2 regions of the Streptomyces vastus genome follow, and region 1 is predicted to be linked to the other one. Evidence: predicted binding sites of a transcription regulator. Region 1 holds the regulator's gene; the other holds the start of a gene.
The links. The regulator HspR, encoded in region 1, represses chaperone genes until heat shock. The targets are predictions, from matches to a motif close to TTGAGNNNNNNNNNCTCAA.
Positions count from the first base shown of each region.

Region 2: the regulator HspR is predicted to act here: its motif matches at 5,378-5,396, upstream of lon (endopeptidase La).

Region 1 is NZ_BAAASJ010000033.1:43,188-49,317, reverse strand. It holds gene ABD357_RS16740 (helix-turn-helix domain-containing protein) at 1-132, opposite strand, end outside; gene ABD357_RS16735 (hypothetical protein) at 375-503, shown strand; gene ABD357_RS16730 (hypothetical protein) at 490-744, shown strand; gene ABD357_RS16725 (hypothetical protein) at 817-1,332, opposite strand; gene ABD357_RS16720 (heat shock protein transcriptional repressor HspR) at 1,447-1,896, opposite strand; gene dnaJ (molecular chaperone DnaJ) at 1,904-3,094, opposite strand; gene grpE (nucleotide exchange factor GrpE) at 3,170-3,895, opposite strand; gene dnaK (molecular chaperone DnaK) at 3,892-5,763, opposite strand.
Region 2 is NZ_BAAASJ010000026.1:80,543-86,672, reverse strand. It holds gene ABD357_RS12100 (sensor histidine kinase) at 1-827, opposite strand, end outside; gene ABD357_RS12095 (protein phosphatase 2C domain-containing protein) at 1,260-2,045, shown strand; gene ABD357_RS12090 (MarR family winged helix-turn-helix transcriptional regulator) at 2,076-2,612, opposite strand; gene lon (endopeptidase La) at 2,938-5,355, opposite strand; partial or broken gene ABD357_RS12080 (nucleotidyltransferase) at 5,516-6,130, shown strand, end outside.

The sequences.
Region 1 (6,130 bases):
GCCCCCACGCGGGCTGTCGATGTCGTAGCCATGGCCGCGCAGCAGCTCCTCGATCCAGCCGGCGAACTCGTCGAGCCCCTCGGCCCGGTATTTGCGATCTGTGTGGGCATCGGCCCGTGAGCTGGAACGCATATGTCCGCTCTCCCCTCGTCGCGCGGACAACGTACCGATCGCACTCGCACCAAGGTGTGTGCGCGCTCGCGCGTAACTGTGGAGATTCGGCAACCGCCGTGACGTCAGCGGCAGTTGGCGTAGGGCCTGGAGCGTCACCATCGCGCCCACCTCCACGGAGGGTAGTCACTTGCGTACGCGCTCGCACCATGCAAGTCTATTCGCTCGCTCCCCGTCATCGAACATATGTTCCCACACTCGGGGTGAAGAAGAGCGGAGAAAGCAGAGGAGAGAGGAGCGCCACGATGACCGATGCCACGCGCAGAACGTTTCGTACGGACCGGCTGCTGCGCGAGGACGCCGGGACGGAGGCCGACCATGACGACGACTGAGGCCGACGAAGTCGCACTGGAGCTGGAACGCCTGCGCCGCTCGGTGGACGTCGGCTTCGCCACCACCCGTGGCGACCTGGCCCTCCTCCTCCAGCGCGCCGACCAGACCGACAAGACCCTCGACGAACACGAAACCCGCCTCGAGGCCCTGGAACGCGCCCGCTGGCCCCTGCCGTCCCTGGCAGCCCTCACGTCATGCGTCGCCCTGGCGGTGACGCTTTGGCAGGCGGCGGGGCGGTAGGCCCGCGATGCGGGAAGGAGCCGGCGGGTTCAACTCCCCGACTTCTTCCCGTGGTCGGACCGCTCAGGCCACTTACGGAAGTCGACTCACCTCAATCCACTCCCGCAGCAACCCCTCCCGGTCCGCCGCCCGAGGCGACCCGTCCTCCCGGGCCCGCCCCCACTGGGCCATGGCGGCCAATGTCGCCCGCAGCGTGGCCTCGCCCGCAGTCAGATGGGACAGGAGCGCCAGCGAGAGGTCGTACTCCTCCTGGGAGTAGCCGGACGCCGCCGCGTACGCCGTCAACTCGGCGTCCTTGTCGGCCGTTTCGATGGATACCGTCATCGCGTGCGGCCGGTCCGAGCCTCCCAGGCCGACCACCGTCAGTGCCATCTCCACCAGCACGCCCACCTGGTGTTTGAGGGACTTCACCGGAACGTCCCCGACGGTCAGCGCGCGGACGTCCTCCCACGGCCACAGGCCCGACTGACGCTCGCCGAGGACCACGACCCCTTCCGGCGTCAGCCGCACCCCGGAGGCAAGCCCGGACGGCTTCGCCCCCACATACACATCGCCCTCGGCGATCCAGAACAGCCCCACCATGGCCATGGGAAAGCTCCATTCCCCCGGTGAATCCAGTAGATCTCGTAGATGGTCCCAGCACGTGAAGGGGCCCGGAGGCTCAGGCGAGCCTCCGGGCCCCTTCACGCTGTTGTGCCGTCCCTAGTCCGACTGCTGGCGCTTCGGGCGCCAGACCACCAGCGCGCTCGTCTGCTGGACGTCCTGGTACGGGACCAGGTCGCGGCGGTACGAGGCGTGGACCGCGGCCTCGCGTTGCTGCATCGCTGCGGCGGCGCCGTCCAGGGCCGCTTGCAGTTCCGCTACGCGGGACTGCAGGGCGGCGACCTGGTTCTCCAGTTCGATGATGCGCTTGATACCGGCCAGGTTGATGCCCTCGTCCTGCGACAACTGCTGGACCGTGCGCAGCAGTTCGATGTCGCGGGCCGAGTAGCGCCGGCCCCGCCCGGCTGTGCGGTCGGGGGAGACCAGGCCGAGACGGTCGTACTGGCGCAGGGTCTGGGGGTGCAGACCGGAGAGCTGGGCCGCCACCGAGATGACGTACACCGGAGTTTCCTCGGTCAGCTCGTACGGGTTGCGTCGACGGCCATCCATGGTGTCCTCATGCTCCCTTCGCCGCCTGGAACAGCTCGGCCCGCGGGTCCTCACCCGCGGTCGCCTCGCGGTACGCCTCGAGCGCGTCACGCGCCTTGCCCAACACATCCTTGGGAACCGCGACCTCGACGGTGACCAGCAGGTCCCCGCGGGTGCCGTCCTTGCGGACCGCGCCCTTGCCGCGGGCGCGCATCGTCCGCCCGTTGGGCGTGCCCGGCGGCAGTTTCAGGGTGACCGGCGGCCCGCCCAGAGTCGGCACCCGGACCTCCCCGCCCAGCGCCGCCTCGGCGAACGTCACCGGGACCGTCACCGTGAGATTGTCGCCCTTGCGGCCGAAGACCGGGTGGGCGCCCACATGCACGACGACGTACAGGTCGCCCGCCGGACCGCCCCGTTCACCCGGAGCGCCCTTGCCGCGCAGCCGGATCCGCTGGCCGTCGCTGACGCCCGCGGGGATCCGGACCTGCATCGTGCGCGACGACTTGGCCCGGCCGCTGCCCTTGCAGATCTCGCAGGGGGTCTCCGCCATCAGACCGCGGCCCTTGCAGTCGGGGCACGGGTCGGTGAGCGAGAAACCGCCGCCCGAACCGCGCGCCACCTGCCCCGTGCCGACGCACGTCGGGCACACGCGCGGTGTGCCGTTCGCGTCGCCGGTGCCCGAGCAAGCCTTGCAGGGCGACTGCGAGGACATCCTGAGGGGGACCGTCGCGCCCTCGATCGCCTCGGTGAAGCTGAGGGTGACCTCGGACTCGATGTCCTGGCCGCGCCTGGGCTGTACGCGCGTAGTACCCGAGCTGCCCCGGTTGAACAGGCCCCCGAAGACGTCACCGAGCCCACCGCCGAAGCCGCCGCCGGCACCGCCCGCCCCGCCCTGGCCGGGTGCGCCTCCGAAGAGGTCGCCCAGGTCGAAGTTGAAGGTGCCACTGCCGCCGGCGCCGGGCCCCGGCCTGAAGCCGCCGTTGCCGAAGAGGGTGCGCGCCTCGTCGTACTCCTTGCGCTTCTTGGGGTCGCCGAGGATGTCGTTCGCCTCGGAGATCTCCTTGAAGCGCTCCTCCGCCTTGGCGTTCCCCTTGTTGGCGTCCGGGTGGTACTCCCGGGCGAGCTTGCGGTACGCCTTCTTGATCTCGGCCTCGGTGGCGTCCTTGGGGACGCCGAGGACCTTGTAATAGTCCTTCTCGATGAAGTCCTTCGTGCTCATCCTCGACGTCCCTCCTTCCTTCTCACGCGCCGTACGGTCCGTACGTTCATTCGTACGCCCCGTACGTCGCCGAAGTCAGCCCTCGTCCGGGCCACCGTTCTCCTTGTCGTCGGCCGGCGACTGCGACGAATCCGCCTCGTCGGCCTTGACGGTCTGCGCGCCCGGCTGCGGTTCGGCCACCGCCACCCGCGCGGGGCGGATGGTGCGCTCGCCGAAGCGATACCCCGGCTGCAGAATCGCCACGCACGTCGTCTCCGTGACGTCCGGCGCGTAACTGTGCATCAGGGCCTCGTGGATCGTCGGGTCGAAGGGCTCGCCCTCCTTGCCGAACTGCTGGAGGCCCAGCTTCGCCGCGACGGTCTCCAGCGACTCGGCCACCGACTTGAAGCCGCCGACCAGTTCGCCGTGATCCCGCGCGCGGCCGATGTCGTCGAGTACGGGCAGGAGCTCGGTCAGGAGGTTCGCGATGGCGATCTCCTTGACCTGGATCCGGTCCCGCTCGACCCGGCGGCGGTAGTTCTGGTACTCGGCCTGGAGCCGCTGGAGGTCCGCCGTGCGCTCACCGAGCGCCGTACGCACCTGGTCCAGCTGCGCCGTCAGGGCCGCCGTCTGCTGTGCTGCCTGCTGGGCTGCTGCCGCGTCCCCGGCCGGGGCCGCCCCCTCCTGAGGGGCGGCCTTCGGCTCCGCGTCATCAGGGGTGGCGCCGGAAGGGACGTCGGGCTGCTGCTGAGGCTGAGCCTGCTGCGGCTGTTGAGGCTGCTGCGGCTGCTGCTCGTCGAAGCCCGGGGTCTCCTCCGTCACGCGGCACCGTCCTTCCGGTCCTCGTCGACGATCTCGGCGTCGACGACGTCGTCGTCGGCCTTGGCCTGCGCGCCACCGTCGGCGGCATCCTGAGGACCGCCCGGACCCTCCGGACCGCCCGCGGCCTGCGCGCCCTGAGCATCGGCGTACATCGCCTGGCCCACCTTCTGCGAGACCGCGGCGACCTTCTCGGTGGCCGTACGGATCTCGGCGGTGTCCTCGCCCTTGAGCGCGGTCTTCAGCTCCTCGACTGCGGTCTCGACCTCGGTCTTGACCTCGCCGGGGACCTTGTCCTCATTGTCCTTGAGGAACTTCTCCGTCTGGTAGACGAGCTGCTCGCCCTGGTTGCGGCTCTCGGCGGCCTCGCGGCGGGCGTGGTCCTCCTCCGCGTACTTCTCGGCCTCCTGGCGCATCCGGTCGACCTCGTCCTTCGGCAGCGAGGAGCCGCCGGTGACGGTCATCTTCTGCTCCTTGCCCGTGCCCAGGTCCTTCGCGGTCACGTGCATGATGCCGTTGGCGTCGATGTCGAAGGCGACCTCGATCTGCGGAACACCGCGGGGCGCCGGCGGCAGACCGGTCAGCTCGAACATCCCGAGCTTCTTGTTGTACGCCGCGATCTCGCGCTCGCCCTGGTAGACCTGGATCTGCACGGACGGCTGGTTGTCCTCGGCGGTGGTGAAGATCTCGGACCGCTTGGTCGGGATCGTCGTGTTCCGCTCGATGAGCTTCGTCATGATGCCGCCCTTGGTCTCGATACCGAGGGACAGCGGGGTCACGTCGAGGAGCAGTACGTCCTTGACCTCACCCTTGAGGACACCGGCCTGCAGCGCCGCGCCGATGGCGACGACCTCGTCCGGGTTGACGCCCTTGTTGGCGTCCTTGCCGGCGGTCAGGTCCTTGACCAGCTCTGCGACGGCGGGCATACGGGTGGAGCCACCGACGAGAACGACGTGGTCGATCTCGCTCAGCTGAATGCCGGCGTCCTTGATGACGTTGTGGAACGGCGTCTTGCAGCGCTCCAGGAGGTCGGCCGTCAGCTGCTGGAACTGGGCGCGGGTGAGCTTCTCGTCCAGGTGCAGCGGGCCTTCGGCGGACGCGGTGATGTAGGGCAGGTTGATCGAGGTCTCCGTGGAGGACGACAGCTCGATCTTGGCCTTCTCCGCGGCCTCACGCAGGCGCTGGAGGGCCATCTTGTCCTTGCCCAGGTCCACGCCGTGGCCACTGGCGAACTGCTTCACCAGGTAGTCGACGACGCGCTGGTCCCAGTCGTCACCACCGAGGTGGTTGTCACCGTTGGTGGCCTTCACCTCGACGACGCCGTCGCCGATCTCGAGCAGCGAGACGTCGAAGGTGCCGCCACCGAGGTCGAAGACGAGGATCGTCTGGTCGTCCTTGTCGAGGCCGTACGCCAGGGCGGCGGCCGTCGGCTCGTTGACGATCCGCAGGACGTTCAGGCCCGCGATCTCGCCGGCCTCCTTGGTGGCCTGGCGCTCCGAGTCGTTGAAGTACGCCGGGACGGTGATGACCGCGTCCGTGACCTTCTCGCCCAGGTACGACTCCGCGTCCCGCTTCAGCTTCTGCAGGATGAAGGCGGAGATCTGCTGCGGGTTGAAGGGCTTGTTGTCGAGCTCGATCTTCCAGTCCGTGCCCATGTGCCGCTTCACGGAGCGGATGGTCCGGTCTACGTTGGTGACCGCCTGGCGCTTGGCGACCTCGCCGACGAGCACCTCGCCGTTCTTGGCGAAGGCGACGACGGACGGCGTGGTCCTGGCGCCCTCGGCGTTGGTGATGACGGTGGGCTCACCGCCCTCCAGAACGCTGACGACCGAGTTAGTCGTGCCCAGGTCGATGCCGACCGCACGTGCCATTGTGATTCCTCCAGCTGACTTGAGTGGAACGGACTCAAGTGTGCACGACGCTGGACGCTGGGTCAAAAGGGGTGAGTCTGCCAGGCTCAACTTTTATATGAACCTTACCTTCAGGAGCCGGTTTTTCGCCTACGGGGCGGGGGCGTTGGGTTCGTCTGGCGACTGCGGGTAGTGGTGGGTTGCTCGCGCATTTCCCCGCGCCCCTAAAGGGCCTGCGGCTCCGGGGGCGCCCCGTTAGGGGCGCGGGGAACTGCGCGACCAGCCACGACGGACCCGCAGTCGCCCATGAACCTGGTCACACCACCCCCATGGGCGAACCCGCGGAGCGCTGAGGCAAGCCTCAGCGACGCAGATCACCGCGCGGCTG
Region 2 (6,130 bases), on a different contig from region 1:
GTGACGTCGGGGCCGGTCACCGTGGAGTAGTACGACGCGCTGTCGGTGGTGGGCGCGGCGTCGTGGAACTCGGCGAGCGCGGCCTGCTCGCGGACGTTCGCCTGCTGGGCGGCGGCGCTGAGGGCGTTGCGCGTCCTGGTGTCGGCCGCGGAAGACGTGGTCTCCCTGCTGGTCTCGCCGGTGACCGGGTCGGTGACGGTCTCGGTCCTGGTGGGCACGTTCAGCGCGGCGAGGAGCAGTCCGCGGGTGGCGGCGGCCTGCTGGACGGCGGTGTCGAGGTCGGCGAGTGCGTGCGCACCGGCGCCCGCGCGGGGCGGCAGCCGCTCGGCCAGGTCCTCGGCGAGGCCGTGGAGTCCGGCTATGGCGGTGGAGTACGCCCGATGCGCTTCGAGAGCGGTGCTCTTGCCGGTGAGCGCCGCTCTGCGTACGGAAGAGATCTCGTCGAGGTCCTTGCGCAGTTCGGCGGGCGCCTCCTCGGTGCTCAGCTCGTCGACCTGCCGGTCGACGCGGGCGCTGTGCCGCTCGGAGGGGCCTTCGCCGTCGGGGCGGCCGGCCGCGATGTAGGAGGTGACCTCGTCGCGTTCGTCGGCGAGCGCATGGGCGAGGGTCAGCGCGTCCTTGGTCTGGTCGGCGAGCGTGACCAGGTTCTGGGAGTCGTTCAGGTCGCTCGAGGCGGCGACCACGGAGGGGGCACCGGCTGCGGCGATCGCGGCGGCCACGACGGCGACGGCGACGATCAGCCGGGTGCGTACGCGAGCGGGGCGGCTCTTTCCGGCGGGATCCGGGTAACTCGGCTGTCCTGCCGGAGAGATCTGAGAGCTCGGCATGCGCCCGGAGGCCTCGTCCGAGGCCGTCTGACTGCCTTTGCGCCGAGGCCGCATCTTCTGCACCGATGCTCGCATTCTTGACTCGTGTACCCATGGGCCCGGGTGACGATCCGTCATCAAACGTGTCGCCACTGTTACGGTTCCCGACCCTCCCAGTGCCGGCGGACAGTGGCAGCGCATCGCCTGACCCGCCACCCAAAGGAGTGAACATCGGTGGGGCAGAGGTGGGCAAGTTCCCCTGGCCGGTGCAGCCACCTTGCGCGGTGGGCCTGTTGGACTCCCGCGGCATCCGGTGGCAGGATGCGCCGCCATGCTCCGGCGGAGCCGATTATTCTGCCGCATTTCAGGCGGGTGACCTGCCACTTCGCGCCAATTCGGCGACGATTGGCAGCCTTTGACGAAGCTTGTGAAGAGCTCGTGCAGACTGGCCGAATGCGCACGGAACTGATCTCGGTCCCCGGTGATCCCGCCCGCCCGAACGAGGACTACGCAGCAGCCGGACTCCCGGCTTCCGGTCAGGGCGGTTCGCTTGTCGTGCTTGACGGAGTGACTCCACCGGCGACGGAGGTGGGCTGTCGGCATTCGGTCCCCTGGTTCACGGCGCGGCTCGGCGGAGCGCTGGGTGAACTGTCCGCTTCACGCCGAGATCTGCCCCTCACCGAGGTACTGGGCCAGGCCATCTCACGAACCGCGGATGCCCATCGCACCACATGTGACCTTTCTCACCCACGAACCCCACAGGCAACCGTGGTCCTCGCCCGCTGGTCCGCACACGAGGTCGAGTACCTGGTCCTCTCCGACTCCGCCCTCCTGGCCGAGTCCCCATCCGGCACGGTCACCCCCCTCCTCGACGACCGCCTCTCCTGCGTCCCCCGCGCCTCCCTGGCCACACACTCGATCACCGACGCGACGATCCGCAACAAGGAGGGCGGCTTCTTCACAGCCGCCGCGGACCCGTCGGTGGCCGCCCGCGCGGTGACCGGCACGCTCCCGCGCACCGAGGTCCGCACGCTCACCGCCCTGACGGACGGCGCCACGCGCTGGGTGGACAAGTTCCGCCGGGGCGACTGGGCCGATCTGGTTGCGCTGGTGCGGAAGGAGGGGGCTCAGGCGCTGGTCGAGCGGGTGCGGGGGCTGGAACGGGCGGATTCGGAGCGGGAGTTCTTGGGGCGGAGCAAGATGCATGATGACGCGACGGTGGTGTACGTGGAGTTTTGACGGCGCCCTTCCGCCCGCATTCCCCAGAGCTCAGCCCTCGCTCCGCCGGTTCAACTGATGCAGCAGCCGGGCCAGTTCGGCAACTTCCTTGCGATCCCAGTTCGCGAGCTGCCGTACGTACCGCGCCCGCCGCGCATCCCGCACCGTACGGAACCGGGCCCGGCCTTCCTCCGTGAGGTGGACGAGCCAGGCGCGGCCGTCGGCGGGGTCGGGCTCGCGGGCGATGAGCCCCAGCTCTTCGAGTGCCCTCAGCTGCCGGGACATGGTGGCCTTGCCGACGCCGATATAGGCGGCGAGGTCGGTGGCACGCTGACCACCTCGCTCGTCGAGGCGTACGAGCAGTCCGTACGCGGCGGACTCCAGATCGGGATGAACCTCCCGGGCCATCTCCCCGGAGGAGGCCCGCGCGCGCCGCAGAAGAACGGTCAACTCCCGCTCCAGAGCCAGGAATTCCTGATCCACACCCTGCCCCGACCGCAACGGCTGCCCCTCACCGTTTCCGCCCTCGCCCACATCGGCCCCTGACTCAGCTCCGCGATCCTGAAAGTCTTGCCGAAGCTTAGTCATTCCCGCAGCTCCGGGGGTATTTCCGGGGCGTGGGCCAGGGCAGGTGCGCTCCGTCACGGCGCGGTGAGGCCCAGGCTTTTGGCGCGCGGGGAGCCGCAGTCTTTTCAGGGGAGCGGTGAGGCGCAGCTTTTCGGGGCGCGGGGAGCCGCAGGCATTTCAGGGGCGCGGGGCTGTGTCAATTTGCGGCTCCGCCGCGTGGGCGCGACCAGCCACAACGAACCCGCACCCGGCAACGAGCCCAAAACCCACCCACACCCCGCCCGGCCGTATGCCGAAGACCCGGACCCCGCGAGGGGGCCCGGGTCTTCATCCCCGATGGCGTCCGTCACGCCGCCACCGGAACCTCCGGCGCCGCCCCGTTCGTCGCCGGCGACAACGCCAGCTCCAGCACCTGCCGAACGTCCGTGACGGCGTGAACGTCGAGCTTCTCCAGAACCTCGGCGGGCACATCGTCCAGGTCGGCCTCGTTCCGCTTGGGGATGACGACGGTGGTGACACCGGCCCGATGCGCGGCCAGCAGCTTCTGCTTGACGCCACCGATGGGCAACACCCGCCCGGTCAGCGAGACTTCACCGGTCATCGCCACATCCGTACGCACGAGCCGCCCACTGAGCAGCGAGGCCAGAGCCGTCGTCATCGTGACGCCCGCGCTCGGTCCGTCCTTGGGGACCGCGCCCGCCGGGAAGTGGATGTGCACGCCCCGGTCCTTCAAGTCGCCCACGGGCAGCTCGAGTTCGGCGCCGCGCGAGCGGAGGAAGGAGAGCGCGATCTGTGCGGACTCCTTCATCACGTCGCCGAGCTGGCCCGTGAGGGTCAGACCGGAGGCTCCCGTCTCCGGATCGGCCAGCGACGCCTCCACGTAGAGCACATCGCCACCCGCGCCAGTGACCGCGAGCCCGGTGGCGACACCGGGGACGGCCGTGCGGCGCTCGGCCGGGTCCTGGGCGGACTCGGGCACGTGGTGCGGTCGGCCGATCAGTTCGCGCAGATCGCCCTCGCCGACCGTGAACGGCAGCTTCCGCTCGCCGAGTTCGTGCTGAGCGGCGACCTTGCGGAGCAGCCGTGCGATGGCCCGCTCCAGGTTCCGTACGCCCGCTTCCCGCGTGTACTCACCGGCGAGCTTGCGCAACGCGCTCTCGTCGAGGGTGACTTCGGCCTTCTCAAGACCGGCACGCTCCAACTGCCGCGGCAGCAGGTGGTCGCGGGCGATGACGACCTTCTCGTCCTCGGTGTAGCCGTCGAGCCGTACGAGCTCCATGCGGTCGAGCAGCGCCTCCGGAATGGCTTCCAGGACGTTGGCCGTGGCCAGGAACACCACGTCGCTCAGGTCGAGTTCGACCTCCAGGTAGTGGTCGCGGAAGGTGTGGTTCTGGGCGGGGTCCAGGACTTCGAGCAGGGCGGCGGCGGGGTCGCCCCGGAAGTCGGAGCCGACCTTGTCGATCTCGTCCAGGAGCACGACCGGGTTCATGGACCCGGCTTCCTTGATGGCGCGGACGATACGACCGGGCAGCGCGCCCACGTACGTACGCCGGTGACCGCGGATCTCGGCCTCGTCGCGTACGCCGCCGAGGGCGACCCGTACGAACTTGCGCCCCATCGCGTGCGCGACGGACTCGCCGAGGCTGGTCTTGCCGACACCGGGCGGCCCGACGAGCGCGAGCACGGCACCGCCACGGCGCCCGCCGACGACTCCCAGCCCTCGCTCCAGGCGCCGCTTGCGCACGGCCAGGTACTCGGTGATGCGCTCCTTCACGTCTTCCAGTCCGGCGTGCTCGGCGTCGAGGATGGCCTGGGCGCCCTGGATGTCGTACGAGTCCTCCGTGCGCTCGCTCCACGGGAGTTCGAGCACCGTGTCGAGCCAGGTCCGGATCCACGATCCTTCCGGCGACTGGTCGCTCGACCGCTCCAGCTTGTCGACCTCCTTGAGGGCTGCCTCGCGGACCTTCTCGGGAAGGTCGGCGGCCTCGACGCGGGCGCGGTAGTCGTCGGACTCCTCGCCGTCCTGCTCGCCGTTCAGCTCGCGCAATTCCTTGCGTACGGCCTCGAGTTGGCGCCGCAGCAGGAACTCGCGCTGCTGCTTGTCGACGCCTTCCTGTACGTCCTTGGCGATGGACTCGGCGACGTCCTGCTCGGCGAGGTGCTCGCGGAGCTGCTCGGTGGCGAGCTTCAGCCGGGCGACGGGGTCGGCGGTCTCGAGGAGCTCGACCTTCTGCGCGGTGGTCAGGAAGGGCGAGTACCCGGAGTTGTCGGCCAGGGCGGACACGTCGTCGATCGCCTGCACCCGGTCGACCACCTGCCAGGCACCGCGCTTGCGCAGCCAGCTGGTGGCGAGGGCCTTGTACTCCTTGACGAGGTCGACGGCCTGACCCGGCAGCGGGTCGGGCACGCTCTCGTCCACCCGGGTCCCCTCGACCCACAGCGCGGCTCCGGGCCCGGTGGTCCCGGCCCCGATCTTCACCCGCCCACGCCCGCGGATCAGCGCACCAGGGTCACCGTCGGCCAGCCGGCCGACCTGCTCGACGGTCCCGAGCACACCCGTACTCGCGTACGTCCCGTCGATCCGTGGAACAAGCAGCACCTTCGGCTTGCTGCTCCCACTGGAACGCGCGGCGGCCTGCGCGGCCTCCACCGCGGCTCGTACGTCGGCATCGTTCAGGTCCAGGGGCACCACCATCCCGGGCAGCACGACCTCGTCGTCGAGCGGCAGCACGGGCAGGGTGAGCGGTGTGGACGTCGAAGTCATGGTCTCCCCTATGGCAGTCAAGTTGAGTTATGCAGACTCAATGCACGGGGGTTGGGGAATGTTCCCGTATCCGATGGCCGTTCGCTGTCAGCGATCACTTGGTGAGAGACACCTCGGAAATCCATGGGCAGCCCGCCTCGGCACAAGGCACAGTGCCGCCATGAACGGAACTGGGCTAAACCCCGACGGGACGATCGCACGCGAAGGCGCCCTGGACCGGGTGCAGGCAGCGTTCGTCCCCGTCGTCGACGCCGCCCGCACTCACATCGCCGAGACTTTCGGCAGCGCGCGGCTGCACAGCGCCTACCTCTACGGCAGCATCCCCCGCGGCACCGCCTCGCCCGGAGTCTCCGACCTCGACCTCCAGCTCGCACTCCACGACGAGCCGACCGAAGCCGACCGCGCCGACGCCGAAGCGATCGAGGCCGCGCTCGACCACACGTTTCCCCAGATCCATGGCGCAGGCATCCTGCTGACCAGCACGCGCACGCTGCTCAGCGACCTCGAACGCCACGATGCCGGATTCTTCGTCGCCTGCCTCTGCCACACCGCTGCTCGGCAACGATCTCGCGGAGCAGCTCCCCCGATATCGCCCCACTGCCCTGCTCGCCCGCGAGACGAACGGCGACCTCGCCCTCCTGCTCCCGCGCTGGCGCACCCGAGCCGCCGAAGCCGTCACAGACGCCGATCGCAAAACCCTCAGCCGAGGCGTCGCCCGCCGCCTCGTCCGCACAGGATTCACCCTGATCATGCCCCGCTGGGAAGGCTGGACCAG